DNA from 4 places in the Bacillus sp. m3-13 genome. Region 4 is predicted to be linked to each of the others. Evidence: riboswitches for the same ligand, from Rfam matches in the RefSeq annotation. Region 4 holds a riboswitch; each other region holds the start of a gene.
The links. A riboswitch is a leader RNA that binds a small molecule or an ion and turns the genes downstream of it on or off. The one in region 4 is predicted to bind S-adenosylmethionine.

Region 1 (7,870 bases), on a different contig from region 4:
CCATGATCGGCAACAGAGTTACTCATTAAGATTTCTGCGCCTTCAGGTAGTTCTTCTAGGCTGTCATACTCTTGGGAGTAAACACCGATTGGCTCGATATGAACGCCACCTGCACTTACAAATTCGTAATCATTTTCTTCGATTTGACTCTTCAAGTATGGCTCATGTTGGAAGAAGTTCGCATCAATGTCTTTATCACGTAGCGCCTGGTTCGGGATGATGTAATCTGTATACGTTTGGATGTCTAATTCAATACCCTGTTCTTCTAATAAAGGTTTTGCTTCTTCAAGGATTTCTGCATGAGGTACATTTGATGCACCTATAACCAGCTTACCTTCCTCGATCCCTTTTTCTCCGCCGCCACATGCAGCAAGTACTAGCACTAATAATGATATTACAGCGAAACTTAAAAGCTTTTTCATAATTTTGTCCCCTCTTTCTTATCGTTTGTCTAGTTTGTTAGTTATTAAATCTCCAATAAATTGGATGATAAATACAATGATTAAGATGATGACCGTACATACAAGTGTTACTTCCCAGTTGTTACGCTGGAAACCATCTAAGAATGCAAGGTTACCCAACCCACCTGCACCGATGATTCCTGCCATTGCTGTGTAACTTACAATGGCAATGGCCGTGACCGTTATACCGGAAACCAATGCTGGCATCGATTCCGGAATGAGTACTTTCCAGATGATTTCTGAAGTTTTTGCACCCATGGAACGCGCTGCTTCAATGACACCTTTGTCGATTTCACGTAATGCGATTTCCACCATTCGTGCGTAAAAAGGTGCTGCTCCTATGATTAGAGCTGGCAATGCCGCGTTGGCACCAATAATTGTATCCATAATGAACCTTGTAAAAGGAATAAGTAAAAATATTAAAATGACAAATGGGATGGAACGGAAGATATTAACAAAAGCAGCAACCAATCCATTAACTAATCGGCTTTCCCATATGTTTCCCTTAGCTGTTAAAAACAATAATAGTCCTAAAACAATTCCTAAAATGAACGTAGCGACAACCGATATACTGCTCATATAAAGAGTTTCTAAGGTTGCTTCCCACATCTTGTCCCAATTAACTCTTTCAAGCATGTGTCATCACCTCCAACTCCACTTGCTGCTCACGGATAAATCTCAATGCTTCTTGAACTTGCGTCTCTTCGCCATCGAGGTGCACAAAAAGTGTGCCATATGCTCCATTTTGAGTCTGCGAGATTTTCCCTTGAAGAATGTTCACTTCAATTGGAAATCTGCGAATTAAATTCGTAATTAATGGCTGTTCTGCCGAAGTCCCTACAAATGTTAGTTGAATTACTTTCCCTTGTGGGTATTCAGCCAACAAGTGCTCCACTGTTTCTTGCGTATCATCTGGTTCTGTCACCTGTTTTACAAAGCGTTTTGTGATTGGCTGTTCTGGCTTTCGGAAGACATTAAGTACATCTCCCTGCTCCACTACCTTACCATTTTCCATCACCGCCACACGATGACAGATTTTCCGGATAACATGCATTTCATGTGTGATTAGTACGATAGTCAGAGATAAACGCTTATTAATATCGACTAAAAGGTCTAAGATTGAATCTGTAGTCTGTGGATCCAATGCAGATGTAGCTTCATCACATAAAAGTACTTTAGGATTATTGGCAAGTGCTCTTGCTATTCCGACACGTTGCTTTTGTCCACCGCTTAGTTGAGATGGATAGGAGTCGTCTCTTCCCTCTAATCCTACAAGCTTGATGAGTTCATCCACACGCTTGTTTCGCTCTGACCTGCTCACTCCGGCAATCTCAAGTGGAAACGCGATATTTTCCTTCACAGTTCTTGACCATAAAAGATTGAAATGCTGGAAGATCATACTGATTTCCTGGCGTGCTTCTCTCAGTTCCTTGCCCTTAATTTTTGCAAGATTTCTTCCTGCTACATCCACCACTCCGTCAGTTGGCGTTTCCAGGCCATTTAGCATGCGGATCAACGTACTTTTTCCTGCACCGCTATACCCGATAACACCGAAAATCTCTCCTTGGTTGATGGATAAATCTATATTATCAACAGCTGTCACTACTCCGTTTTTCGTTTTAAATACTTTTTTCACACCCTGAAGTGAAATCATGTTCGCACCTACTTTCTTACTTTTCCTTGTTTTAGCTTACCCAATTAAGTTTAAACAAACGTTTGTTTAATCCTTGAAAACAAAAAATCCCTTCTGCAACAATGAGCAGAAAGGATTAAATGAGAAAAGTCCTTTCTCTCATCTATCAAAGCAAATTGCTTTGTGTGAATTGGCACCATTTCAACAATTCCATGTTGACGGTTGCCGGGTTTCATAGGGCACGTCCCTCCACCTCTCTCGATAAGAGATAAACATATATAATTAAAATTAAGTATTTGGGCAATTCGAATTAACGAGTGTTATCGTATCACGGTAATAATTAGCCTGTCAATTAAAAACTTTTTTACCGTGTTTAAAATATCTTTAAAGCATTCTCATCCACGCTAAAATCAGCTTTTTTATTTTGAACGATTTCTCCGTCACACTGCATGACCATGGAGGAACTTGGGCTTATTTTAATGGATGCGCCTCTAAGCATCGTGACATTTCGGTGTTTAATATGTCTCCCTCTAAAAGCAAGGGGAAACATAAATAATAACTCCCATCTTCCAATACCAGAAACCACACATATATCCAATGCCCCATCATTTCCACAGGCATCTGGGCAGATCATGATTCCCCCACCATAATAAGGGAGGTTGGCTACCGCTATCAGCCAAACATCCTGAAACTTATAAATCTTTTCATCTACTGCAATAGAAACATCAGACGGTTGGTAGGTGAAAAGAACTCTGAAAATATTCAGCACATACGACAAGCCACCTAAGCCTAATTTGTTCAATAAACGTTTCGACCTTGACCTATTGGTCACTTCTGCAACCTTGCCGTCAAACCCAAGTCCCGCAATCGATATGTAATGCTCTTCTTCTACTTTCGGTACATCTATTAGTTGATAGGAACCCTTTAAGATCCTAGACAATGCACCTTCCACAGCAAAAGGGACTCCAAGGCTTCTTGCCAAGTCATTTCCAGAACCGGCAGGAACAATCCCTAGAGCCACTTTTTTATGAACCAATTTATTCACCACTTCATGAATGGTACCATCTCCACCGACTACCACTACAGCTTGAACCAAATTCTCCTCTATATTTTCTATCAATTCACCGGCATGACCTGCATATTCAGTAAAAGATACGAGATAAGTTACATTTTTCTTTTCTAAGTACTTCTCCACTTCTTTCCACATACGAAGTCCTTTTCCGTTGCCAGCCATCTTGTTGACAATAATATGATACACTCTCCTACACCGCCTATAAATTCTCTTTATCTATCTACTTTAATTCGTTATAGGCGAGGACAATTCCTTTAAGATACCTCTTTTCTTTCTGAGCGGTTTACAAGGGTAAATAGGGAATCCATAAGCAAGAAATGTCTGAAGGACCCTTTAAATGCCAAACCTTTCACATCTCTCATCTTCGTTCCATTCAAAAGTTCCAATATATCTTCTTTAGATCCTTCTATCACAATATCAGCTACCGTTGCATCTTGCACCAGTTGCATTTGGTTTTTACTTAGTGAAAAAAACGATTTTTCCCCTTGGGTGACTATACAGCAGCGCAGACTGTAGTATGGCAAAATTTCCATGACATGCGACTTACTTTTGGCTTTAAGAAGAAACATTTCCAAGTTCTCTACTACCATTACAAACCAGCCCCCTTTGCCTATTAATTTCCCTGTATATCAGCCTAATCCCTTCAATAAAAAAAGAACAATTACCGCGTATTGCCGATAATGTTCTTCATTTCCCAAGAAATATGTCAGACTATGATGTCTTTACCATAGTCTTTTGGTAAGTTGCCGTCGTTTTTTCCCTAAACATCATATAAAAGAAAATAGAACTTGTCAGATAAAGCACAGCCGTGATGGAGAATACAATCGAATATCCCCAATATTCCCCGTACAAAAGCACTATAGTCATGGAGACTGGACCCATACTTGCCCATCCGAGCGAGAAGACCATTTGATTAATGGAGTTTGCAAAACCCTTCAAAGAGTTATCAACCTTTTCCATCATCATCGAAGAAATAATTGGATTGGCTGCATTCATCAGTGCCTGCCTGAATAAAAATCCGAGGGCAGCAAGCCAAAAAATCTGAGTGAAAGCAGTTAATAGCATAAATGGTAAGGAAAGAAGCTGTAAAATGACTACCGCTCTCATCTCCCCCACTCTCCTTACTACCGCAGGTCCAATAATCATGGCAACCGCAGTGACTGCCTGACCCAGGGAAAGAACAATACCAATGGTAGAATTTGATGTTCCAAAACGATCTGCAAAGTACATATTCAAGTAAGGAATAACCAATCCAGACCCGAACCCTACCAAAATAGAGGCAAAAGAGAAAGCAAAGATAAGTTTCCATTGGCCCTTTGGTATGGAGGCTTGGAAATTTTTAAAGGTAAATGCTTTGTTCTCTTTCTCTCGTGGTACTTCCGTAGTTTTTAATAAAGGGATGATTCCCATCATGAAGATGAGACTTCCTAGTAGAAGTGTCAACCTGATACTCCAAACAGGACTAAGACCTACGATGTGTAAAAGCAAATCAGTTAAAGTTCCTCCTAAGAGATTTCCAACAACGTTCGCTCCCATCATTACGGCAAAGTGATAGCTGAAGAGCTTAACTCGTTGTTCTTTAGTGGAGCTTTCTGCAAGCCATGGAACTGCAGTCACTTGAATGAAAGCCATCGCTATCCCTGCAATAAAAGCACTGACCAAAAGCAGTGATTCAAACTCGAAGATACTTCTCAAAAACATAAAGATGCCACTAAAAAATACACCAAATAGCATCATCTTCTTACGACCAATCCGATCGCTTAATATACCAGCCGGAATTAAGATGATCGCCGCTGCCAGTGAGGAAGCCGCGATGACATTACCATTGACCGTCTCGGCAAACCCAAGCTCCCTTATATAAAAATTATAGACAATCATAAAAATCCCAAGCCCTATTTGCGTAAGAATATTTACCATGAACAACTTCTGGATATTATGATCATACCGTTTAAATGACTGAAACCAGTTTGCATTTTTCAACATATATGTACCCCTTGTTTGTATGTGTGAAAATATATTTCGTCTCCCTAAACAAACTTACCCCTTTTTCAGAAAAATGGCAATAGGTGATTCTGTCGAATATGAAAAAAATATGCAGTAACCTTGTTGATTGGAGTGGAAGGCGCGCAGACGCCCGCGGGAGGAAGGGACAGGGGAGCCCCCGCAACGAAGGAGGCCACTGAAAAATTGATATCATACAGTAATTAGTGTTTTCTAGCTGTGGATTGGAGCAAAAGGCGAAGACTCCAGCGGGGGAGTAGCGACAATGTTGAGACCCCGCAGGGCGCAGCCCGAGGAGGCTCAAGGTCGCCCCGCGGAAAGCGAAGCCATTTGCGGAAATCAACAGCGGCGTTTAACCAAAAAGTAAAATCAAAGACTATTTCGGTGGCTTCCCACCAAGTGAGGAGGCTCACGGACCGCCCGCAGGCAAGCGAAGCGCCTGGAACGGAAATCAACAGTTTAAGGATTCCATAAAAAAAACACCACTAGGGTGCTTTTAATTCACTGACTTTCCATCATACTGTTTAATGAGTCCATATAAATACTCCACAGAACGAAAAGCATAAATTTTTTCCTTTATCTCACCATTCTCGAAAATCATCAAACAAGGAACACTTTCCATTTCCCATGTCATAGCAAGATCCTGAATATAATTCACATCAAGCATTCCAAAAGTAAGATGCGGAAAAAGCTCTTTCGTCACATCCATCATTCTTTTAGCAACCTGACATGTCCCACACATCGGGGTAAAAAAATAAACCACACTCAGTTTTTCTTCGTTAATTTCTTGTAATAGCTCTTTCTTCGTCCAATCCTTCATTCTCTCATCCTCATTACACCTTATTACAAATACTCAGCATGAATATCAATGTTTGCACTTAACAACACCGTAGCTATATGATGATATGGCGCTGATGCCACTTCTCGGTACATTTTGTCTATATAGAGATGCTCCGCCTCTGGAAACTCCCTTTTAAAAAGCTTTCGCAATTTTTCACCGGAACTATCTGCATCCACCAAGATATAAACTTCTTTGTCCATAATATCTTCCATCAATTCATCTAGCTTTGTGACACTGATCGTCCCATTTGTACATATGATATGAACTGGCTCATTGATGACTTCTTGAACACGTTTCTTATCTGATTTCCCCTCAACTATGATGATCTTTTCCTCATGTATATAATCCATATCCATCACCTGTTCTAAAAAGATGTATAAAGATATATTGCTTTATACTATAACTATTCCGAAGAGTGGTAATGTACACATATAATTAGAAATAAGGGCGCTAATATATAAAAATAGGGGCGGAACTAAATTAAGTCCCAACCCCACCGATGGTTAACACCATCCATTTTCGTAGTCGCAATCTACATATTTGGCATCTTTTTCAGAAGGCACTGAAACTTGTTGGAAGATCTTACTTCCTTCTTGTTCATAGCCATTTTTTAATGCATATTGGTTGCCTTGATCCGTAAACGTCACTTGCCCGATGGATTCATTTTCCACATAAAGCTCAAAGCCTTGGTTTGTCAACTTACCATTTACCCGGTCGGTGATGTCCAACCTTTTGTTATCCAACGTCATTTAAGGTCACCCTCTTTAGTAAAAGTTAACTAAAGTTAGGTTGCCCCGCGTATTCATTATTAGTCTTCTTTTGTCATTTCCTCATATTGCTCGGCAGTCATTAAATTGTCAACTTCGCCAGCATCTGCAGGTTCCACCACAATCATCCATGCTTTTTCGTATGGAGATTCGTTAACAAACTCAGGGCTGTCATTTAAATCTTCATTAACTTCTACTACTTTACCGCTAATTGGAGCGTAAAGTTCAGAAACTGTTTTTACAGATTCTACACTTCCAAATGGCTCATCTGCAGAGATTTCATCTCCAACTTCAGGAAGTTCAACAAACACGATATCGCCAAGCTCGGATTGTGCAAAGTGCGTAATCCCCACTCGTACTTTTTCTCCTTCAACTTTTACCCATTCATGCTCTTCGGAATAACGTAAATCTTTAGGTGTGCTCATTAATAATTCCCTCCATCAAACTAGTTTATTTTAGCTCTTCTAATAGGGGTTACCCAATAAAAAGAGAGCCTTTCCTATTTCCATGTTTCCTCAAACTGCTTTTCATTAAATCCAACTGTTACTTTGCTGCCGTCCGTAGTAATTGGGCGCTTGATCAGCATGCCTTCCGTTGCAAGAATATCAAGCAACTCCTCATCGGATGCTGTTTTCACTTTATCCTTCAACCCAAGCTCACGATATTTCATGCCGCTTGTATTAAAGAACTTCTTCAGTTCGAGACCGCTTTTTTTGTACAGCTCCTCTAACTTTTCACGTGATGGTGGATTTTCGACAATATGTACTTCTTCTACCGCTACACCATTCGCCTCAAGCCACTTTTTAGCATTGCGGCATGTGCCACATTTAGGATACCAATAAAACGTTACTGTCATAACCTTTTTGCACCACCTTAGCATACATGATTTTACTCATATATTGTAGCATAACAGAAAGCCTTCGCCTAATTTTCAACACGCTATTTTCTATAATTCGACGTCTTTATCTATTTTCCTTTTTGATGAGAGACAATTTCTGTAGACCATAGATTTTGGAGTGTATTACCGTTAAAATAAACCTATAGTAGGTACGTCGGAAAGGATGAGCTCTGTGACGGAAAAATTATCAAAAGAAC
Region 2 (7,870 bases), on a different contig from region 4:
ACCAGTCTTTTCAAAAGCACGCTGGATTCCAAGAAACGCGCATTTCACGTTCAATAAATCTTGGCTCGTCTCTACTAAAAGACAATCAGAGCCGCCGTCTATCAATCCGCGGGCCTGCTCTTCATAGGAATCTGTCAGTGCGTCAAAAGTGGTTCCACCCGTAACACTCAGTGTCTTGGTTGTCGGACCAATGGAGCCTGCCACAAAGCGCGGCCACTCCGGGGTGGAAACTTGAGCGGTCGCACGCTTGGCGATTTCCGCGCCAAGCTTATTAATCTCGTAAGCCTTAAAACCAAGCTCATACTCATCAAGAACAAGATCTGTTCCGCCGAACGTATTCGTCTCCACGATATCAGCACCGGCGTTTAAATATTCTACATGAATCCGTTCAATGACGTCCGGTGCGGTGATATTCAGGTTCTCGTTACAGCCGTCATATTCTTCGCCGCCAAAGTCATCTGGCGTAAGGTTTGCCTGCTGCAACATCGTTCCCATTGCGCCGTCCATAATCAGTATTTTCTTTTGCAGCTGTTGTTCTAGTAGTGTGATAGCTTTAGACATTTTGAACCCTCCTGGATGAATGGAACGGACCGTATTTTTTGGCATAGTTGGCAAGCTCGACTGTCAGTTCATAGCGCATGAACGGTGTGATCAAGTAGATGCCATTGAATAGTTCAAGTGCGGCATCAAGCAGCCCCTTCGCAATGTTCAACCCTTCAAGACTTGCCTGTTGTGGATCATCTTGATGGCGGTTCATCACCTCAAGCACCTGTGGAGTCAGCTTGATTCCCGGCACCTCATGGTGAAGGAAGTTGGCGTTACGGCTGCTTGTAAGCGGCATGATCCCAATATAAATTGGGGCATCAATATGTTTCGTAGCCTGAAAGACTTCCAGTAATTTTTCTTCAGAAAAGACAGGCTGACTGATGAAATAATCCGCACCTGCATCAATTTTTTTCTCCAAGCGTTGGACCGCCTTATCGATCACGCGGACATTCGGGTTGAAAGCAGCTCCGACAGAGAAACTGGTGCGCTCGCCAAGTTCTTTTCCGGAAAGGGAGACACCTTGGTTAAACTGTTTAATCATATTGATGAGACCAAACGAGGTGACGTCATAGACAGAGGAGGCACCCGGAAAATCACCGACCTTCGTTGGGTCTCCAGTGACTGCCAACACGTCATGAATTCCAAGCTGGTGTAGCCCCATTAAGTGTGACTGCAAGCCAATCAGATTGCGGTCGCGGCAGGTGATATGAATCAGTGGGCGCAGACCGATATCTGATTTCACGATGGATCCAAGAGCAGTGTTGCAGACTCTTGGGGAGGCAAGGGAATTGTCCGCTAACGTGAGCGCATCAATGCCCGCGTCCTTTAAAGCTTTCGCGCCGGCCATGAATTTATCTGTATTCAGTTTACGCGGTGGATCGAGTTCCACGATGATGGATTGTTGTTTTTTTGCCTTTTCAAAGAGTGGTGTCGGAACGTCCTTCTTTTTGGAAGAAGGAAGGATAATCGTTCGTTCCTTTCGCTTCACCTGCTTTTCTTTTAGAGGAGCCACGCCTTCAAGCGCATCGGAAAAGGCCTTGATATGAGCCGGCGTGGTACCGCAACAGCCTCCTATTAATCTTACGCCTTGGTCCCGAAACGCTAATGCCGTTTCTTTAAAATAATCCGCATCGCTGTCATACTCAAGCTTTCCATCTACATAAGAGGGAAGACTCGCATTCGGATAAGCCGAAAGATAAGCAGTCTTTGGAATCGATACCTCTTCCAGGGTGGAAATCATATGATAGGGACCTAAACGGCAGTTGAGCCCCACAATATCAGCACCAAGAGATTCTAAGCGGTTTAAGGCGTCTGTGATGTGCACGCGGTTCTGCAAATAACCAACCTCTTGGAGTGACACTTGCGCAATGATCGGCAAATCCGTTTCTTTTCTAGCAATCTGCAGGACTGTCTCTAATTCCTCCAGGTCATAAAACGTTTCTAGTAAAATACCGTCGACCCCTTCAAGTAGCAGACAGTAGAGCTGCTCGCGGAAGGTACGTTTGATTTCTTCAAGCGGGATGGCTTCGGGCTTGATCGCGCGAATCCCGCCGATTGTACCGACCACATGCGCATCAGGGTGATCCGCCACGGCCCTTTTCGCTAGCCTGACCGCCGCACTGTTTATCTCCTTCACTTGATCCTGCAGTCCATAGCGCTCGAGCTTGTGGTAGTTGGCCGCATACGTGTTGGTCTGGATAAGATTGGCGCCGGCGTTCAGATAAGCTTTATGAATATTATAGATTTGGTTTGGTTGCGATAAATTTAATTCCTCAAAGCAACAATCAGAACCGTAGGAATAGAGGAGGGTCCCCATCGCGCCGTCTGCAATTAGTATTTTGTCTTGTTGTAAACTATCTAAGATTCCCATGATATACCCTCCGTTGTTCTTGGTTACCGCTTGCTACTGTAATGGTTTGTTGAAATGCCTGTTCGAAGTCTTCTATTAAATCATCTGCGCTTTCAAGTCCTACCGACAGGCGGAGTAAGGAGTTTGTGATGCCGCGTTTTAATCGTTCTGCTTCCGGCATTGCCGCATGGGACATTTTCGCCGGGAAGGAAAGGATGGATTCTACTGCCCCTAAGCTCACTGCAAAAACCGGGATCTCGACCTTACCGACAAACTTCCTTAAATCCTCCTCGCTGTGCAATTCAAAAGAAAGGACAGCTCCAGGTCCCTGCGCCTGTCTGTGTTGAAGGGTGAAGCCAGGATGTGTCGTCAATCCTGGAAAATAAACCTTTTTAACGGCAGGATGTTTTTCTAAATAACTGGCTATTTTATAAGCGGACTTTTGGGACTGCTCCAGCCTTACATGTAACGTTTTGAGCCCTCTTAGGACGAGCCATGCATCTTGGACACCAAGCACCGCGCCGAAGGAATTTTGCAAAAAGGCTAAACGGTCGGCAAGCACAGGATCCTTTGCCACCGCAAGCCCTGCCACGACATCACTGTGTCCGGACAGGAACTTCGTTGCGCTGTGCAGAACAAGGTCGGCACCAAGCTCCAGCGGCTTTTGCAAGGAAGGCGTCAAGAAGGTGTTGTCGACGAAAGTCCAAGATCCGATTGATTTGGCGAGAGTAGCCACAGCCGTGATGTCCGTTACTTTTAACAATGGATTGGATGGTGTTTCTACATAAAGCAATTTAGTGTTGGCCTGGATGGCTGCTTTCACTTTTTCCAAATCTGTCATATCTACAAACGTATGCTCCACACCGTAACGGGTAAGTACCTCAGAAACCATCCGGTAAGTGCCGCCGTATACGTCTTCTGAAATCAATACGTGATCACCTTGTGAAAGAAGAAGGAAAGCAGTCGAGATCGCAGCCATTCCAGATGAAAAAGCAAAGCCTCGCGTTCCTTCTTCTAAGTGGGCAATTGTTTCTTCGAGTGCTTCCCGGGTCGGATTGGCAGAGCGTCCATAGTCATATTTGCCAAAGGAATCGATATCAGGCTGATGAAAAGTGGATGCGTGTTGTATGGGCACGCTCACCGCACCATTGCTTTTATCAAACTTATGGCGGTTGTGTAACAACTTCGTTTGAAAAGAATGGCTCATGATAGGACCTCCTTTTGGATGGAAGCAGCTTTCAGCGCCGCCTCTAAATCTTGAATCAAGTCTTCTGCGTCTTCAATGCCGACCGAAAAGCGTAACAATCTGTTGCATACACCGGTCTCTATGCGGATTTTTTCGGGAATGTCCGCATGCGTTTGCGTGGCAGGATAGGTGATGAAGCTTTCCACGCCGCCAAGGCTTTCGGCAAACGTAATAAGGTTCAAGTTTTGAAGTAGCGGATTGACCCATGCCTCGTCTTGGATGCGGAAGGAGAGCATGCCGCCTCTTCCCGGATAAAGTACATCTGTGATGGAATCATGCTGAGCTAAGTATGTCGCAATTCGCTGCGCATTCTTTTCATGCCGTTCCATGCGAAGGGACAAGGTTTTCATGCCGCGGATCAACAGCCAGGAGTCGAATGGGCTGAGAACCGCACCTGCTGCATTATGGTGAAGCGAAAGGGATTCACAAAGCTCCACGCCTTTTGCGACAATCAGTCCTGCCAGCACATCATTATGCCCGCCAAGATACTTGGTCGCACTGTGAATGACGATGTCCGCACCTAATTTTATGGGATTTAATAGAACAGGAGTGTAGAACGTATTATCACAGATCAGTAGAAGTCCGTGCGCTTTCGCGAGCTCCGAGACTGCTTCTAAGTCTGTTTCTACCATCAGGGGGTTAGTTGGAGTCTCCACAAAGATAGCCTGCGTTTGGGAAGTAATAGCTTTTTCGATTTCTGAAAGGTCGGTTGTGTCCACATAGCTACAACACAGTCCCCTATTTTTTATAGCCTTCTTCAAAAAGGCGGTACGTGCCGCCGTACAAGTCCTTACAGACGATAAGGTGATCTCCGGACTTGAAAAGGGATAGGATGGTCAATATCGCCGCCATGCCGGAGCTGCAGGCAAACCCTTGGTCGCCGCTCTCAAGGTCTGCAATTGCTTTTTCCAACACATGGCGTGTGGGATTGCCGGTTCTTGTATAGTCGTATCCTGTTGACTGCCCAATACCTTCGTGTCGATAGGCAGTGGAAAAATAAAACAGGCGGATTGACCGTTCCAGTGGCAGTTTCTGAGCGATTTCCGATTTGTGCAAGCTTTTGTTTCCGTTTTATACATGAATGGGCCTCCTATATGGTAAGTGACAATCGTTTCTTCCAGAGGGCAGGGGCTTTAATGCTTTATCGGAATAAAAAGAAAAAGCCTTCTATAAGAAGAAGACTTTTATCGAAAAGTTCATTCTTCTCATCTCTGCAAGCATCACAGCTTGCTGGAATTAGCACCTTTTCAACGTCCATTCTAACGGGCGCTGCTGGTTGCTGAGGTGTCTTCGGGCCATTCCCTCAACCTCTCTGGATAAGAAAGTTCACTATTTAATTATCTGAACAATTTAATTATTTTACTAATTTACAACAGGTGGGTGTGAAATGCAATGTTTTTTTCTGGATGAATTAATTTTATGCGGTGAAGGAGTGGGGTAGAAGTGAAGTAGTAGAAGAATTTTTTTGTCATAAAATGGTCAATCCCGAAAGAGGAAATTCAATGAAGCATGTTATATAATGTTAACTATAAAGTATGTGAAACTTTTCACTAACTAAACTATACAATCCGATTTTCATTAATAGAAAAGAGGGATTTAACATAATGACTGATTTAAATACGATCGCTAAATCACATAGAGGCACAAGGATGACGCTGATCTTGATTGCCATCCTGACAGGGGCAACGGTTATCGGGCAGGCGTATTTTTTCGTCACCATCGTGGATCGAGTCTTCCTAAAGGGCCACACTTTTCAAGAAATACTGCCATTCCTGGGTGGCCTCCTGGTAGTATTGGCTGCACGAGCGGGGTTGACCTATTGGAGCGGCATTACTGGAGTGAAGCTTGCTGCAAAAGTAAAGAGAGATTTCCGGATTGCGTTGCTCAAGAAATTTTCCAACAGTCCGGTTCAAGCTTCCCTTAAGGGGCAGTCCGGTCAAAAGGTGAGCGTGATGATGGATGCGGTGGATGAGATTGACCCGTATTTCAGCAGATATGTGCCACAGGTCATTCAATCGAGCATCATCCCGATCATGATCTTAATCGCGGCATTCAGCCAGCATGTGAATACAGGTTTGATTATACTAATCACGGCGCCGTTCATTCCCATTTTCATGATTGTGGTAGGCTTGAAAACAAAGAAAAAATCAGAAGAGCAGATGGATAAACTGAATGCTTTTTCCGGAACGTTTCTTGATACGTTGCAAGGGCTCACGACGTTAAAGCTTTTCGGTCGCTCAGCAAAGCAGCAAGAAACAATTGAAAACAGCAGTTTAAGCTTCCGTGATGCAACGATGGAAGTGTTGCGAATAGCATTTCTGTCTTCGTTAATGCTGGAATTCATTTCGATGCTTGCTATTGGTTTGATCGCACTTGAAGTAGGCTTGCAGCTTGTTGTTTTTAAAAATGTTACGTTCTTTACTGCTTTCTTTGTATTGGTATTGGCACCTGAGTTCTACCTGTATCTGAAGGAACTTGGAAGCGCCTTTCATACTGGACGTGGGAGCATGGGAGCCGCGAAAAAGGTGACAGATGAGCTTGCAGTAGAAGAGAATCCTATAGAATGGGGAGACGCTTCTTTTCAAAAGAAACAGGGTCCACCTGCAATACAATTGAAAAACCTCGGATTCCGGTATGGAGACCAAGGCTTTGCTATTGAAAATATAACAGTGAATATCCCGCCATTTACACAGCTTGCTTTGATCGGGCGAAGTGGTGCCGGGAAATCAACACTGCTCAATCTGATGGCAGGGTTGATTCGCCCGTCAGAAGGGGAAGTGCTGGTGGACGGAAAGCCTTTATATGAATACGAGGAAAAAGCGTGGTTTGAGCGGGTCAGCTATATTTCGCAAAATCCGTATCTTTTTTCAGGAACGATTGCCGATAACATTGCAATTGGCGGGAAGGCGGATGCAACACAAGAGGAGATAAGAAGTGCTGCAGAGAAAGCGGGTATCCTTCCGTTGATTGAATCGTTACCAGAAGGTTTCGAAACGAAAATCGGCGAAGCTGGGAGAGGTTTGTCGGGCGGTGAGAAGCAGCGGTTAGCATTGGCGCGAGCCTTCTTGAAAAAACCATCTGTCATCCTGTTTGATGAGCCAACAACAGGTCTGGATCTGCAGACAGAGCGGATTCTCCAAGCTTCGATGAAGGAGCTGGCGAAAACGTCGACGGTAATTACCGTGGCGCACAGATTGCATACGATTAAACAGGCAGACTCCATACTGCTATTAGACGCGGGTCAGTTACTTGCTCAAGGAACACATGAAGAGTTGGTCGTAGCAATACCGGCTTACCGTAAAATGGTGTCTGTCCAGCAAGGAGGGAGCGCAGGATGAGAGAATTAGCACATGTTGTAAAGCTGGTCATGTTGGAGAAAAAGGACATACTCCTTTCCATTTTGCTCGGGTTCTCAGCGGGGATTACGGCAGTGGGACTGTTTGCCTCTAGTGGATATCTCATTTCCAAAGCGGCACTGGCTCCGCCGATCTATACCTTGACCGTGATGATTGCGGTCCTGAAGCTCTTCGGTTTCGCGCGGGCATTTAGTAGATATGGAGAACGTTTGTATTCGCACAGGGCAACTTTTACGATTTTAAGTAATCTACGTGTCTCTTTTTATAAAAAAATAGAGCCGCTTGCGCCGCAAATTTTCCAAAAATACAGAAGCGGTGATTTGCTTGCACGAATTGTGGGGGATGTAGAAAGCTTGCAAAACTTCTTTCTACGTGTGTTCTACCCGCCGGTTGTGCTGGTGCTCGTCTTTTTAAGTACGATATTTTTCATTTCCTTTTTCTCTATTTATCTGGCATTGGTAATGTTCGTCGGATTAATTTTGACAGGGTTTGTGGTGCCAGCGTACTTTGCGCTCGGGCAACGCCGATTGCAAAGTCGTGTCAGAGAAGAGAGAGGGGCGCTATCGACAGAGGTGACGGAACTGTTTTATGGGTTCCGCGACTTGAAGATCTATCAGCAACTCGATGTAAAAGAGAAGTTGCTTGCTGATGCTGCCGGTTCTTATGTAGCGGAGCAAGAGCGAGAAGGAAAACAGGCGATGTTCAATCAATCGATGAACACGTTTATTACGTTGCTTGTGTCATGGGCCTTGCTTGCGCTGGGGGCATACCTGACCGTGGAAGGCCAGTTTGAAGGATTGTTCCTGGCAATGCTAGTGATGATTTCCTTGACGGTGTTTGAAAATGCTGCGCCGATGGCTGTTTTCCCGAATC
Region 3 (7,870 bases), on a different contig from region 4:
TTGTGTCATAGTTTGGTTGGTAGGCCTGCACAAGAGTGCCACCATGTGGTTTTGGTAAAGTCATTGTTTGTTTTACCTCGCTTTTTTGTGGTTTTTTAGAAAGAAATCTATGGTTTTTTAGTGATTTGAAATCGTTCGGTCAACTTTAGGACATGTTCGGACAAACTCACCGCTATTTTAGATGCCATTCGGTCAACTATTTCAAGGCTTTGGTCACTTTTGACTGGGGGTTCGGTCATTTAGAAAATTGGTTTGGACAAATTAACGAAATCTTCGGTCACTTCCGCGGAAACTTCGGTCAACATTCGGAAATCTTTGGTCACTTTCGGCAAAACTTCGGACATTTGCTCTCGGCGCCACCCAAATCACCCCATCGCGCCCGCTCGCCAATCCTAAAATCCCCAAGATTACTCCTCACTCCCCGCCGATACCACCGCCGCCCCAGAACCAGCCCCCGTTCGCTGCATCAAAAACTTCACCCCGAACACTGATACCAGCACCCCGATCATCGCAATTACCGGGTACACATTCTGCTCAATCAACAGCTGTATCAGCGTGTAGGAGAGTACCATCGATAACACCGGCGACACCACCCACACAACCAGAAGCTGCACGACAATGTCCTTTTTCAAAACAGATCGCCCTTGCTTTACAAAGCCAATCCCGATAATTGATGACGTCGTGATCTGAGTCAGTGGCACCGGAATCCCAAACACCGAAGCGACGGTGACGATCCCGGCACCTGTCCCGGAAATGACGCATCCTTCCTCCAGCCGAAGCTTTGTAATCTTCTTGCCGTTTGTTTCCATGACGCGATGGCCGAGCAGCAGTGCGCCTAAAGCCACAAACAAACCTCCCCAGAGAATTCCCTGGCCGGTGCTCATGATGCCGGCTCCAACAAGCGGTCCCACCGCATTTGCGACATTGTTCATACCAGCGGAAAATGCTTCGAACACTCCCATCACCACGACCAACACCGACAAGATCGGAACAGCGCGAGAAGATTTCACCCATCGATCGATCAGGCTATTTTTCAGCACCCACGTAGCACCAATTGCTAGCAAAAATGCGATAACCGGGGTCAGCAGCCAGAATGAAACAATCCAGGCAAGCTTTCCGACAAACACGGATTGATAGACAATTCCGGCACCGACCACTGCACCGACTATTACTTCACTGGTGGAAAGCGGGATGCCAAATACATTGGCTAAAAATAAAGACAGGGCCGCAGATGCAATCACGATCAGGGCAATGGCCACCGTAAAGGTACTTTGCGGGACAATGCCGCTTCCCATCGTCTTAACGACTTCGGCACCGCCGAGCCACGCCCCAAAGAACACCGCAATCCCGCATAGTACCAAGGCCACATTCCTTTTAACAACTCCTGCACCATAGGCAATTCCCATGGATGCTGCCGCACCGCTCGCCCCGATATTCATGGCGAAAAATAGACCAACGATGACAGCTATGATAACTAACATGTTTTTTCCTCCTCCACTTCACAACCAGCCTTAATTTGTATGCAGGCCGCACTCCGTCTTCCCGCTACCCGCCCAGCGGCCAGCACGGGAATCACCTTCCACACCGACTGCCTGGGTACAGGGAAAACAGCCGATGCTTGGATAGCCATGATCGTGGAGCTCGTTATACGGAAGTCCCCGGCTTCGAATATGATTCCAAACATCTTCCCATGTCCAGTGGATGAGCGGACAAATCTTGATGTTTTGAAATTTGTCATCTTGGTTGAGGAAATTCGTGCCTGCACGCGTTGGTGACTGCTCCCTTCTCAGGCCGGAGATCCAGGCCATTCTCGGCAAGACTGCTTCTCTTAATGGCTCGACCTTGCGGATTTGACAGCACTGTCCGGGATTTCTTTTCCAAAGAGCCGTGCCATGCGCTGCAGCTTGCTCATCCAAGGTGAGCGCAGGTTTCCTCTTTTCAATCTGTAAAGTTGGGTATCTACTTTCTATCTGTTCAATGACCTTGTAGGTTTCTGGAAAATGCAAGTCGGTATCTAAAAAAACAATTTGTGCATCAGGCTTTACCTCTTGAATTAGGTCGATCAGCACCACTGCCTCGGCCCCAAAGCTTGAGGCATAAATGATTTCATTGGATTCATAAGTTCCAAACGCCCATTCCAAAACAGCTTTGGCCCCTTTTGAGTCATCATCAACCACAAAGGTGGACGAGATCTCCTCCCAGTTTTCGTACGTTATTTTCTGCGTCATGGTGTAACGGCTCCTTTCTTTTCCAACGAAAAGAGGCAGCCCCTTTACCGGTGCTGGCTGGTTGTTCCAAGCCAAGCATCATGTAAAGTGACCGCCTCCAGTTTGTCTGGTCAGCGAGTATTTATTTTTTTTGAAGGCGAACCTTCTCGTTTCTTTCTATTTGAATGACTTTTCCATCCTGTACGACTAGGGTGATAGATCCAAATTTGATTGACTGCAGCATTCTTTCCAAGTGGGTCACAACATCTTCCCATTCTGACTTTGCCAGTTGGCTCGCCTCCATTTCACCAAATAAAAAACGCCTCTCCCATTATGGAAAAGGCGCATCGTATGTATACTGCACCTTATCTTCCAAAATGGGTATCCATTTTGCTGGAATTGGCACCTTGCTGTTCGCAGGTTGCCGGGCTTCAACGGGCCAGTCCCTCAGCCGCTCTAGATAAGCGTCGATTCATTTGTTGTTTTTGATAAAATTAATCCTACCATACTTATATGAATTGTCAACAATGTTATTGACTGTTTTTTTAGATTTTTTTATTTTTAGGAAGTTGGTCCTAGTAAGCTACTTCATTCCCCAATCTTTGTAAGCTTGGTTTCCGAATCAATGATTGCCGCTTGATAGTAATCCCCCGCCGCCGTTTCAAAAAGAACACCTTGGACGGTTTCTTCTTGTTCTTCAAGTTTCACCATATCCACCTTTGATAAGCCGTTTGGATCAAACGTCACTTTCCCTTCTAACTTAAATTGACCTTTCCCTATTTCCTCTGCCAATTCAATTTCATGGTCAAGCATACGCTCCTCTAACCAGCCTGCAAGCAAGGGCTCCACCGTATCTTCCGCTATTTTCAGGCTGTCATTATATGTAAGAATCATGGAGTAGCGCACATATTGCACGGTTTCCAACTCATTTCCACCCATGCCGACAGAAGTGGAGGAAATGGTGAATTCAGGGTCCGGATCTGTTTGTGCGAACATATTACAACCGGCTAACAAGATGGTGAGTCCACACAAAACGACTAGACTTTTCAAGCTACCCTTCCTAAAAATCCCCTTAGACTTCATTCTTTTTTTCCTAACCACTACTAACCCCTCCTAGCATTTCCATTTTATTCAACATTAACATGTTTTTCCTTGCGTATGTTGCAATAAAATAAAAATGATGCGAGATTCCTATGGAGAAGTGATCCCGCATAATTTTCAAAAAAATAAGCAGCGGCTTTCTCCTCCGCTGCTTATTACTATTCGCATTTAGCCATTTCTACTTTTTTACGCTTTTCGGTTACAAGGACATCTAGATGACGGTAAAGGTTGACGAATTCGCCTGGAAGCAGTCCACCGTACTCCCCGTCTAGATTTAGTTGCATCTTCTCTTGTGTGTTTACTTTTACCCTGTTCGCCTTCGTATAGATGACTAAATCATCTTTCACATGATCTCCGCGCAATGCCATGGAAGCAATACGGATGAAGTCTGCGATGTTTGCTTTTTTAAGGATAATCATATCAAACATGCCGTCGTTCATGCAGGAGTCTGGCGCAAGCTTTTCGAAACCGCCTACTGAATTCGATAATGAAACTAAGAACAACATGATTTCGCCTTCAAAGATTTTTCCGTCGTATTCGATCGTTACGTTTGTGGGGCGAATAGATGGAAGCATTTCAATTCCTTTAAGGTAGTAGGCAAGTTGGCCAAGCATGGTCTTCATTTTGATTGGTACTTCATATGATAGCTCGGTCATTTTTCCGCCACCGGCAATGTTCATGAAGTACTGTTCATTGGCTTTTCCGATATCCACTGGCATCGGAACGCCTTCTGCTATGACATCGACACAAGCTAAAATATCATCACGTGGCAGGTCAAGTGCTCTGGCGAAGTCGTTGGTCGTTCCAACTGGAATAATGCCAAGTTGTGGACGGTAGTCCTGTTCTGCCAACCCGTTGACTACTTCGTTGATTGTTCCATCTCCACCAGCTGCCACCACAAGCTCATACCTGCGTTCAACTGCCAGCCTAGCCGCTTCTGTCGCATCTCCATGTCCGGTTGTGGCATGGCAGGATGCTTCATAGCCGGCTTTTTCTAATCGAACCAACACTTCTGGCAGATGCTTTTTGAACAGCTCGCGACCAGATGTTGGATTGTATATTACCCTAGCTCGTTTCATTTCCCATCATCCTAAACGTATATTTAACTAAGCCCTCTTTTATATCTATGTGTTGTCATGCTCTATATGTTGTCTGTTAAGATAGTTATATTTACCAATACCACTAAGTAGTGAACCTGTAACCCACTACTGATAACATATTAGCCTATTTGAGTGTGGATATGCAATTAAAATGAAAATTTTGAGAAATGCGGGCGGCGTCCTTCCGAAAACAAAGCCCCCACCTGCACCACTACTTCTCGTAAGTAGCAACTGCAGATGGGGGCACCAAACTCTTAATTATTCTTCTGTCTTCTTCTCTTCGCTTTTTTTGCTCGTAGCGATTTCGCTCGTTAAGCTGTCGATGCTGTGACGCACGTTTGCTTTACCGGAGAAGTTTTCGATCAGTTCTTTTACATCAATTCCTGATGACGCTTTTAAGGACTCTTGAAGCGTGGACATCAGGTTTGTTGCGTAACCGGTCACTTTATTGGCGCCGCTGTTTTCACCGCTTCCGCCAGTGTCCACAACCGTGATCTTATCAATGTTGCCAAGTGGAGCTGCAACTTGCTTCGCGTATTCAGGAAGCATTTTGATAATCATGTCTAGGATTGCCGCTTGACCGAACTGCTCGAATGCTTCTGCGATCTTTTCTTTCGCTTCTGCTTCTGCAAGACCTTTCAGGCGGATAACTTCTGCTTCGGATTCCCCTTGTGCTCTTTGTGCATCAGCAATTGCAAGACCGTCGATACGGACTTTTTCTGCTTCTGCTTTGGCCATTGCTTCAATGCGGTATTTGTTAGCATCTGCTTCTGCCATTTGTTTCGCTTTATCAGCTGCTGCCGCCTGCTCCACAGAGTAACGGTCTGCATCGGCTTTTTTCTTCACTTCGGAGTCGTATTGACGCTCACGACGCAGGATCTCTTTTTCCTCAAGCTCAATTTGCTTTTGACGCTCGATGATTTGGATCTGCATTTGCTGCTCCGTTACTTCTTGTTTCGCACGTGCTTCCTCTAGATGGTACGCTTGGTCAGCACGGGCTTTCGCGATGTCTTGCTCGCGGCGGTACTCGGCAACCTTCATTTGGTTGGTTTTTTCCGCTTCTGCGATTTCCGTCGCACGCTCAAGTTCTGCGCGTTGTGCGTCTTTAGCTGCTTCGGCGCGCTTGATACGTGTTTCTTTGTCCGCTTCCGCCGTTGCAATGTCTGCGTCACGCTTTACTTGCGCAATACGTGGTTTACCAAGAGATTCTAAGTATCCGTTGCTGTCGCGGATATCACGAATGGTGAAGGATACGATGATCAATCCCATTTTCGCTAAATCCTGAGATGCAACACGTTGTACTTCTTGAGAGAATTTTTCACGATTTTTGTAGATTTCTTCTACTGTCATGGAACCTAAGATAGAACGAAGGTGACCTTCTAATACTTCACGTGCTTCGTTTTCTAAGTCCTCTTTTCTTTTCCCTAAAAATTGCTCGGCAGCTGTTGCGATATCGCCGATAGAGTTGCCAATCTTAATGATCGCCGTTCCATCCGCCATAACCGGCACACCTTGTTCTGTGTAAACTTCCGGTGTTTTAACGTCTAGTTTAATAGATAGCAAGCTTAATGGTTCCGATTGTTGGAATACCGGCACGATGAATGCACCGCCACCTCTTACAATCTTAATTCTGTTTCCTGCTTCGTCTGTGTGGACATTTTTGCCACCAAGGTAACTACCTGTGATAATTAACGCTTCATCTGGACCAACTGTTTTGTAGCGCGCTACGAAAACGACGATCAGGACGAAAATCAGTGCAACGACGGCACCAATGATAATTGCGATTTCACCCATTTTCTCTTCCCCCTATTTATTATAGTTTTCTAATACCTTTTCGTACGGAGTGACAGAGACCACTCCGGTTTGGACATCGATGATCAGGACTTCCGTATCATAAGGGATTTCTTCATTTTCAAAGCTCTGTGCAGAACGTGAAACGGTGCTTCCCCCGATGCTCAGTACCACTTCCCCAAACCCGTCTTTCGGAACCGAGATGATAACTCGTGCAAGCTTACCTTTTAAGTCATCGTCTGTGTAACCTAGCGAAGAATCTGCGGACCTGATTGGTACAAAAACAAAGATGTGAAGCAAAATGACTAGTAGAAGTGCAAGGACGGTGGCAATGGCCAACACAAGCAACCCTGATAGTGGCGAATATTTTTCAACTAGATAGCCTGTTGCTCCAAACACGGTAAAAAATGAAAAGATAAGAGCCGGATCAATAGGTAACACGTCGAATATCCCGTCCACCACATCAGACAATAAAACATAGATCAGCGTCAAGCCGCCAAAGATGATGAGGCACCAAAAGTAGAGTGTCATCATGTCCAATCCAAACATCGTCATAAGCCATCGTTTCCTTTCCTGTTGTATTGAAGGCAATCACCTTTGGAACCTTGATCTTCCTTCCAAACTTCCTTCCGCTATTATATACGGGTCAATTCTCCTAAAGGTTTCAAAAACATTTCTATTTTTCTACCTTTTTCTCAGAAGATGATAGGTGTAAAATAATAGTAGGATTTTACAAACTTTTACCTATTCCATCATAAACCATATAAAAGGGGAAAACTATTACTTATGCTAAAAAAAGGAATTATTTGCGGCGTGAGCCTGAGTTTGCTGGCTGGTTGTACGGGTTTAGAAAATTTATTAGACGAAAAGGAAGTGTTGGTTGGAAACCCTCATTCAGGCAAATCCACTGTGCCGGTCGTGACGGTGGTGGAGGATGAAGTTTGGGAGGATTTTTTTAAAAAGGAAAAAGAAGTGGATGTCGCACCGGAAGAGCCAGAAGATGAGCCAGAGACTGAGGAGGATTCTGAGGAGCCGGCAGACGAGGAAACGCCGGAAGAACCTACAGAGCCTGAAGCGATCCCAGTGGTAGCCAATCCCGGCGCAATGAATGTCATGGTCAATAAGTTCTGGTCGCTTCCGGAAGGGTACCGCCCAGCTGACTTGATCAAGCCAAATGTGCCGTTTTCTTTTGGTGACGAAAACAGCGACCGCTCAAAACTGCGTGCAGAAGCAGCGGAATCACTTGAGGTTATGTTTAACGTTGCAAAAGGCGAAGGCATCGAGCTTTATGCACGGTCCGGCTTCCGTTCGTATGAAACACAGGAGGCTATTTTCAAAAATGAGGTAGCTACATTCGGCTATGAGCAGGCGGTTCTCTATGTGGCGCTGCCTGGGACAAGCGAGCACCAGACTGGACTTGCGATGGACATTACCGCGAAGAGTGTGGGGCTTGAGTTAGTGGAGGCATTTGAGGGGACCGCTGAGGGCAAGTGGCTTGCTGAAAATGCCCATAATTATGGCTTTATTTTGCGCTATCCGAAGGGAAAAACGAATATTACGGGTTATGCGTTTGAGCCGTGGCACTTTAGGTATGTTGGTGTGGATATTGCTGGGGAGATTTATGCGAAGGGGCTTACGTTTGAGGAGTATATGGGGGATGTTAGGGAGTTT
Region 4 (7,870 bases):
CTTAGCTTAGAGGCCGCACTCATTCCCCCTGCAATGCCCCCAATTATCACCACATGCTCCATAACCTTTTCCTCCTAAGTCTATCTCTGTTTTCATACCATTATATTCCCTCTGGAGAGATAAATTAGTCATCCAACATAAAGAAAAAAATTAGTTGGTTGGATATTCACCGCTGTTCCTTTCCGCAAATGGCTGCGCTTTCCGCGGGACGGTGCTTGAGCCTCCTCACTTCGTTGCGGGGTCTCAACCTACCGTTACTCCCCCGCTGGAGTCTCCGCCAATTTGCTCCAATCCACAGCTAGAAATTGTGTTAAAGAAAGGTTAATAATTTCAATTCATAGATTTCTTTTAACCTTTCGATGAATGGGATAACCTTGTTGATTGAAGTGGAAGGCGCGCAGACGCCCGCGGGAGGAAGGGACAGGTGAGACCCCGCAGACAAAGTCGAGGAGGCTCACGGACCGCCCGCAGGCAAGCGAAGCGCCTGGAACGGAAATCAACCGGATTTTACGATTTCTAAATTTCATAAAAAAATGACCCTGCCAGCGCAAGGTCATCAGTTTTTATTAGTTATTTACTTCTTCTTTTTCATAAATCGGTACCCAACCTTCTGTAGTAACAAAGATTCGAACCGCAACTACTTTACGATCCTCCATCAAGGTGAAATAGTGGCGCACATTGGGAGGGACAGAGATTAAATCGCCCGGCTCTAACTCTACATCAAAGAAAGAACCATCTTTTCCTTGAATAACGAAGATCCCATGGCCACTGACAATGAAACGCACTTCATCATCTGTATGATGGTGCTCTTTATTGAAATTTTGTAGAAGTTGCTCCAAGTTCGGTGTTGTATCAGATAACGAGATAACGTCTTGTGCCTTGTACCCTCTTTTTAAGGAAATTGCTGTAATTTCATCTTTAAAAACTGTAAGAATTTCTTCCTTGTTCTCAGCAGTCAAAGAAAAGTTTTCCTGTAGATGTTGAGGGAGTTTTGCAATATCCCAATTTTCGTAGATTACTTCATTATCATTCAGGAAGCTTTCTACCTGTTCTTTCCCACTGATTCTTTCATCTGTTTCGTGTAATCTGATTTCTGCCATGTTATATTCCTCCTTATTTTATATCACTATTAACACCGCTGTTGATTTCCGTACCGGGCTTCGCTTTCCGCGGGGCGTGTGCTTGAGCCTCCTCGCTCCGCTGTGGGGTCTCAAGCTACCGCTACCTCCCGCCGGAGTCTTCGCCCGTTCCTCCAATCAACAGCTAGGGAAACTATTGAAATAACTTTTCTATATAAGATTTAAATAGATATTTTTGGTTGAACCAAGTTTTTTACACTTAATAATTTCAAATGATAGGAGAATAGAAATTCCCAGGCCTCTAGGTGTTTTTTCGCCTCAAAGGCGTTCCTTCCCCAAACGGTAATTCCATGATTCCTAATCAGAACAGCGCCAGCATCTCCATCTATATATTGAGAAAATTCATCTGCCAAAGCTGGAATGTCTGCATGGTTTCTTATGATTGGGATGCTTACTTCCGCATCTTCTTCCCATATACCAAATGCTTTGATGATTTCCTGTCCTTTAAATCTAATCTCGCCGTAGTCACCATATAGCTCAGAGATGACATTGTTATCAACGGTATGAACATGCAAGGAACAACCTGCGTTCGTCTTCCGGTAAACTTCGAGGTGTAGCAATGTTTCTGCAGAAGGCTTCAAGGTAGTGCTTTCGACCGCGTTCCCAAGTTCATCCACAAGCAGAAAATCTTCTGAGGTTATCTTTCTTTTATCCTTGCCGCTTGAGGAAACCAAGAATTGCAACGGGGTATTTGATACTTTAATAGAAAGGTTTCCACTGGTGCCAAAGAACCAATCCCGAGAAGCCAACTCCTCCTTAACCTCAGAAAGCTCTGTCCATTTCTTTAAAAAATGACTCATGCTGTCACCTTCCGTTTTTTCAAGATATCCATCACATCATAAAACGTTTCGAACGGAGAAAAGGCAATGGAGTGCTCCTCACACTTTTTAATCAGAAAGTCCCTCGCTATCACTTGATCCGCAAGCTTTGCCGCTTCTAAATCTGTGATGGAATCGCCAATCACAATTTTATAAGTATCAGATTTGACAAGTTTTCTGATAATCGATGGCTTGCAGCAACCACAATCGTTGTCACAGTCCACATCACACTCATTAGGCCAAAGGATGTTTATGGTTTCCCCATCAAAATCAGAGCCATTGCAATAGATGTTCTCCTCTTCTATCATTCCTTCCAAAAGTGGTTCCACAAAGAAGTCAATACCGCCAGAAACAATATAAAGGGGTATTCCTTCTTCTTTTGTAAAAGCCACAAACTCATTAAAGCCTTCCCGTATCTCAGCGTGACCTAGTATATATTCAGTAATTGCTTCCTTTTTCTTAGAAGGAAGCAAGGAAAACATTTTCCCTACCCCTTCTTTGATGGAGATTTCTTGAGATAATACCTGATTTTTTATTTCGTCCCATTCTTTTGGAGCAAACTTTTTCATAATGGCAATGATATTGTCACTATTGGTGATGGTTCCATCAAAGTCACAAAAAATCATTTGTTTATTGGCATTCATGTTGTAACCTCCACACTTCCCCACTGCTTGAGGGCCACCTCTAACTCCGGATGCTTTTGTGCGTATGATGTCAATGATTCCCCAGCTTTTACCGCATCTACTGCCTGACGAAAAGCTTTTGCTCCGGCAGCCCCACCAAGCTTATGCCCGTGCACCCCGCCTCCTGCGTTGATGACCGCATCGTTGCCAAAATCCTGATAAAGTAGTGGTACGAGTCCAGGGTGTATTCCAGCTGAAGGGACAGGCAGTGTCGATTTAAACTGATTGTCTGCTACTGTCAGAGCGTCCCGGATACCGAGCGCCTGTTCCTTCGGCAATGCCACACTTCCGTAAGGAGATGGGAATAAAGAAAAGTCAGCACCTGCATAGCGTAAAAGTTTTCCTAACAACAACTCATTGGAAACGCCATAAAATTCTGATGGGGTAACCGCCCCACTAACCGCCGGATGCGCCATAATCGGAATGGATACTTCCTTGTCTTCAGCCAAACTTTGAAGTGTATCAAGCCCATAAGCAAAAACATTGAATAGCAGAAAATCAGCACCTAATTCTACCGCTTCTTTTTGCTTTATCTTTAAGCTCTAACGTACGACCTGTCAGATTAACCGCATATCTTGCACGATGTCCTGTCTCTTCCTTCACTTCCTCTAGAATCCTTTTTGCCTTCGTTAATCCTTTTTTCAAAAGGGGTAAGGTCGTTTTCAAACAATATTTCATCATCCTTGATGAAATCAACTCCCCCTAGAGCCTGTTCCTTCAACTGATCCGTTAAATAATCAAGGTCCCTGCCAATCACCCCTTTGAAAATGCTCATCACAAATGGTCTATGATGTACGCCAGTAATGGAGCGAAGCCCTTCTATTCCGAATTTCGGTCCAGGATATGCTAGCTTCAAGTCATTGCTGAACTCAAGATCAATCAACTTAATTTCCCCATCTAATGACAACTTGCCAAATACCGTGGTTAAAAATCGCCGGCAAGTCATTGCTATAATTGAAACTAGGATAAGCAATTTGGATAATGCCACGTGTCACCGTATTCCCTAAATAAGAATTCACCCTGTCATTTGACGAGAGCTCTTTCACGCTTACGACTCTGCCTTTATGCTTTCTCAATTGCTCCTGTTCAAGCTGCGGAAGTTCAGTCCAGGACCCGATGGTAAGTCCAAGTGCGATCCCTTCCGCTTTTTTTTCGAGATTCCCGTTATGATCATGAACCAAATAGGTTGCTAGAATTTCTGACATTATGTACACCCTTTCTAACGATGATAAAAAAACAAAAAACCCCTTCCATAAGAAGAGGTTAGTCTATCTAACGTCCTCTTATCTATCAGCTTTTTGCTGCAAGATTTAGCACCGTGCTTAACTGAATAAGTCGGTTGCCGGGTTTCATCGGGCTAGTCCCTCCACCTGCTCTTGATAAGATTGGATTATATATAAAATTCAAATTATCTAAATACTAAATTCTAGTTGAGATTATGCCATCATTTTGAGTTTATGTCAACAGACTATTCAGAAAATCTTTAACCCTCTGATTCGTTGAACTACTTCTTGTAATCTTTCTGTACTGGTTAATAAACCGACGCGCACATAACCTTCCCCAAAGGATCCAAAGCCAATACCAGGTGCCACCACCACATGGGCTTCTTCAAGCAGTTTGTCTGCAAACTCCTCAGATGTGTATCTTTCCGGAACTTTTAACCATGCAAAAAAAGAACCTTTTGGCGCCTTTACTTCCCAACCAATTTCCTGTAATCCATGAATAAGGATGTTTCGTCTCTCCTCATACAAATCTACCAATTCTTGAACACAGGTTTGTTTATCTAACAAGGCAGTGGCAGCCGCCTCTTGGATCGCGCCAAAAATACTGACATACATATGGTCTTGCAATAGATTGATCGCTTTGATCACACTTTCATTCCCCACTGCAAACCCCACTCGCCATCCGGCCATATTAAAAGTTTTCGACAATGTATAGATTTCAATCCCGACATCTTTCGCACCAGGAGTTTGTAAGAAGCTAAGTGGTTTTTTTCCATCAAATCCGATTGCACCATATGCAAAATCATGAACCACGCAAATATCGTGCTCATTTGCAAGGTCTACCGTTTCTTTAAAAAATACAGAATTCGCTACAGCCCCTGTCGGATTATTGGGGTAATTGAGGAACATAAGCTTAGCCGCTTTTAAGACTTCCGGATTGATATCTTCATAGTTTGGTAAAAAATGATATACTTCTTTTAAAGGCATGTATTCCATTTTCGCTCTGGCCAATGCCACACCAGACCAATAATCAGGATAACCCGGGTCTGGGACAAGCACGGTATCCCCTTCATTCAATAAACATTGGGGGATTTCTACCAGCCCAGCTTTGCCACCAAAGAGTATGGCCACTTCAGTTTCTGGATTTATGTCCACTTCATATTCTCGTTTATAAAAAGTTGCGATCGCTTCTTTAAAAAAATGATGACCCTGAAAAGGGGAATATTTATGATGATTCGGTTTTTCGGTTGCTTCCTGTAACGACTTTACAATATGTTCAGGAGTCGGTTGGTCAGGGTTTCCTTGTCCAAGATTAATAACATCATGACCTTGTGCAACAACCTTTCCCACTTTTTCAACCAATGAAGCAAAGAACTGTTTAGGCAGTGTATTTAATAATTCAGATTGTTGAAAGTGTTTCACCTTTTTCACCTACTTAAAAAATTCTTGAAATCCTAGTCACAAATCATATATTGTTAGATTCAACTTGTAAAGTATTTTTTCAACGGGGGGATAAAATTATGAAATGGAAAATAGCTTGTATTCAATTTGATGTAGCCTTTGGAGATCCCAAAGCAAATATAGAAAAAGCATGTGAACTACTGACATTGTCAGGTAAGGATCGACCAGATATCATTGTCCTTCCTGAACTTTGGTCCACAGGTTATGACCTCGAACGCCTTGATAAAATTGCAGATTCCGGCGGTTTTGTCACTACCAAATTCCTTAAATCTGCTGCAAAAGAACTTAAAACCCACATTGTGGGTGGTTCTGTCGCCAAAAAAACGAACAAAGGAATTTATAATACGATGATTACCGTCAATAAAGATGGCGAAGTTGCCGGCGAATATAGCAAATTGCACCTTTTTCGCTTGATGGACGAGCATCACTTCCTTCAGCCAGGAAAAACGGATGGGATGTTTGAGCTTGACGGAGAAACTTGTGCAGGATTCATTTGCTATGATATCCGTTTTCCTGAATGGATACGCGCGCATACTACAAAAGATGCAAAAGCGATATTTGTTGTGGCAGAGTGGCCTTTGGCTAGGGTTGATCATTGGCGTACACTTCTCATTGCGAGGGCCATTGAAAACCAGTGCTATGTCATTGCATGTAACCGTTCTGGTGCTGATCCGAAGAATGCTTTCGCAGGACACTCGATGATTATCGATCCTTGGGGAGAAATTGTGGCCGAAGCTGGCGAAACGGAAGAAATCATTACAGCTGAAATAGATTTAGATAAGGTGGCGGAAGTAAGAAAAAGAATACCAATCTTCGAAGATCGAAGACCACAATACTATTAATCTCTTTTGTTGATTGGTGAATTGCTGCTGTTCCTTTCCGCAAATGGCTTCGCTTTCCGCGGGACGGTGCTTGAGCCTCCTCACAACGCTTCAGGGGTCTCAACCTACCGTTACTCCCCCGCCTGGAGTCTTCGCCATTTGCTCCAATCCACAGCTGAAAATTGAGTAGATGTAACGTTAATGCTTATCCCGTTAACTCGGTTAGATGCTTTTTCATAGACCCTTAAATTAATGAAACCTTCTTGTTGATTGGAGTGGAAGGCGCGCAGACGCCCGCGGGAGGAAGGGACAGGGAAGACCCCGCAGGCAAACAAAGCGCCCGAAACGGAAATCAACAGGTTCCCACACTTTCTTCTCTATATAAAAGCCGCCCGTCAGAGTGGAGGGGCGGCAAGTGATGATATTTTTTTAGCTTTCTTGTGCTTCTTCTTTTTCCATCATATCTGCAAATAATCCGTACACATATTGCTCTGCATTGAACTCCTGCAAGTCTTCTGCTTTTTCCCCTAAACCGACAAACTTGACCGGAATCTTCATTTCATTTCGGATAGCAAGAACGATTCCGCCCTTTGCGGTGCCGTCAAGCTTCGTCAAAACGATTCCCGTAACATTCGTTGCTTCAGAAAAGATTTTCGCCTGGCTTAATGCATTCTGGCCTGTCGTCGCATCCAGTACTAGCAGAACTTCATGCGGTGCACCCGGAACCTCGCGCTCAATTACACGCTTCACCTTTTCCAGTTCCTTCATTAAATTGACCTTGTTTTGAAGTCGACCTGCTGTATCACATAGAAGCACGTCAACTTTACGAGCTTTAGCCGCTTGGAGTGCATCATACATAACAGCTGCAGGATCTGAACCCTCTGATTGCTTGATCACATCCACTCCAACACGTTCACCCCATACTTCAAGCTGGTCGATCGCGCCGGCACGGAATGTATCTCCCGCTGCAAGAAGAACACTCTTTCCCTCTTGCTTCAGTTTCTTAGCAATCTTTCCTATAGACGTAGTTTTCCCTACTCCGTTTACCCCTACAACCAGAACAACCGTTAAGCCGTCTTGTTGAAAGTTGATGGTCGGAGACACGTCTTCTCCTGCTTGATAGATCTCCACCAACTTTTCAGAAATGACACTTTGAACCTCGCGGGGATCTTGGATGTTGCGCCGTTTTACTTCCATTCTAAGCTCATCAATCAATTCCATCACGGTGTTAACGCCAACATCCGCTCCGATTAAGATTTCCTCCAATTCTTCGAAGAAATCTTCATCGACTTTGCGATAACGAGCGACAAGGTCATTTACTTTACCAGAGAAGGAATCACGAGTTTTCGTTAATCCTTCTCTGAATTTTTCCGTTACGGAATCTGTTTGGGTGGTAAGCTTTTCTTTCAACTTTTTAAAGAAACTCATTTTCTCATTCTCTTCCTCTCTATTTAACAAGTTCTTTGGATTCTTCTAACCGGACAGAGACCAATTTAGAGACACCGGATTCTTGCATCGTTACTCCGTAAAGGACATCACTGAATTCCATCGTTCCTTTGCGGTGGGTGATGACGATGAACTGTGTTTCTTGACTGAACTGCTTTAAATATTGGGCAAAACGGTGTACGTTGGCTTCATCAAGCGCCGCTTCCACTTCATCAAGGATGCAGAACGGCACAGGTCTCACTTTTAATATTGAGAATAACAAAGCAATTGCCGTTAAGG

Region 1: linked by a shared signal. The riboswitch ahead of M313_RS0114355 (methionine ABC transporter ATP-binding protein) and the one ahead of mtnW (2,3-diketo-5-methylthiopentyl-1-phosphate enolase) in region 4 are both predicted to bind S-adenosylmethionine.
Region 2: linked by a shared signal. The riboswitch ahead of M313_RS23365 (methionine biosynthesis PLP-dependent protein) and the one ahead of mtnW (2,3-diketo-5-methylthiopentyl-1-phosphate enolase) in region 4 are both predicted to bind S-adenosylmethionine.
Region 3: linked by a shared signal. The riboswitch ahead of M313_RS24900 (YezD family protein) and the one ahead of mtnW (2,3-diketo-5-methylthiopentyl-1-phosphate enolase) in region 4 are both predicted to bind S-adenosylmethionine.

Annotation. Positions count from the first base shown of each region.
Region 1 is NZ_ACPC01000020.1:109,942-117,811, forward strand. It holds gene M313_RS0114345 (MetQ/NlpA family ABC transporter substrate-binding protein) at 1-422, opposite strand, end outside; gene M313_RS0114350 (methionine ABC transporter permease) at 441-1,097, opposite strand; gene M313_RS0114355 (methionine ABC transporter ATP-binding protein) at 1,090-2,115, opposite strand; SAM riboswitch class I at 2,251-2,362, opposite strand; gene M313_RS0114365 (diacylglycerol/lipid kinase family protein) at 2,468-3,352, opposite strand; gene M313_RS0114370 (hypothetical protein) at 3,421-3,756, opposite strand; gene M313_RS0114375 (MFS transporter) at 3,878-5,149, opposite strand; gene M313_RS0114380 (thioredoxin family protein) at 5,664-5,987, opposite strand; gene M313_RS0114385 (toprim domain-containing protein) at 6,011-6,358, opposite strand; gene M313_RS0114390 (YusG family protein) at 6,512-6,757, opposite strand; gene gcvH (glycine cleavage system protein GcvH) at 6,817-7,200, opposite strand; gene M313_RS0114400 (arsenate reductase family protein) at 7,275-7,631, opposite strand; gene M313_RS0114405 (Crp/Fnr family transcriptional regulator) at 7,837-7,870, shown strand, end outside.
Region 2 is NZ_ACPC01000019.1:63,764-71,633, forward strand. It holds gene metH (methionine synthase) at 1-561, opposite strand, end outside; gene M313_RS0110780 (bifunctional homocysteine S-methyltransferase/methylenetetrahydrofolate reductase) at 554-2,416, opposite strand; gene metC (cystathionine beta-lyase) at 2,400-3,602, opposite strand; partial or broken gene M313_RS23365 (methionine biosynthesis PLP-dependent protein) at 3,599-4,716, opposite strand; SAM riboswitch class I at 4,844-4,964, opposite strand; gene cydD (thiol reductant ABC exporter subunit CydD) at 5,246-6,979, shown strand; gene cydC (thiol reductant ABC exporter subunit CydC) at 6,976-7,870, shown strand, end outside.
Region 3 is NZ_ACPC01000008.1:42,082-49,951, reverse strand. It holds gene sat (sulfate adenylyltransferase) at 1-64, opposite strand, end outside; gene cysP (sulfate permease) at 408-1,481, opposite strand; gene M313_RS0101880 (phosphoadenylyl-sulfate reductase) at 1,512-2,228, opposite strand; gene M313_RS24900 (YezD family protein) at 2,350-2,511, opposite strand; SAM riboswitch class I at 2,570-2,674, opposite strand; gene M313_RS0101870 (hypothetical protein) at 2,796-3,308, opposite strand; gene M313_RS0101865 (diacylglycerol kinase) at 3,467-4,387, opposite strand; gene floT (flotillin lipid rafts scaffold protein FloT) at 4,667-6,202, opposite strand; gene M313_RS0101855 (NfeD family membrane protein) at 6,215-6,754, opposite strand; gene M313_RS0101850 (M15 family metallopeptidase) at 6,986-7,870, shown strand, end outside.
Region 4 is NZ_ACPC01000012.1:102,262-110,131, reverse strand. It holds gene M313_RS0105380 (CoA-disulfide reductase) at 1-62, opposite strand, end outside; gene mtnD (acireductone dioxygenase) at 567-1,100, opposite strand; gene M313_RS0105370 (methylthioribulose 1-phosphate dehydratase) at 1,301-1,939, opposite strand; gene M313_RS0105365 (2-hydroxy-3-keto-5-methylthiopentenyl-1-phosphate phosphatase) at 1,936-2,601, opposite strand; partial or broken gene mtnW (2,3-diketo-5-methylthiopentyl-1-phosphate enolase) at 2,598-3,845, opposite strand; SAM riboswitch class I at 3,921-4,026, opposite strand; gene M313_RS0105355 (pyridoxal phosphate-dependent aminotransferase) at 4,113-5,285, opposite strand; gene M313_RS0105350 (carbon-nitrogen family hydrolase) at 5,384-6,166, shown strand; gene ftsY (signal recognition particle-docking protein FtsY) at 6,575-7,573, opposite strand; gene smc (chromosome segregation protein SMC) at 7,593-7,870, opposite strand, start outside.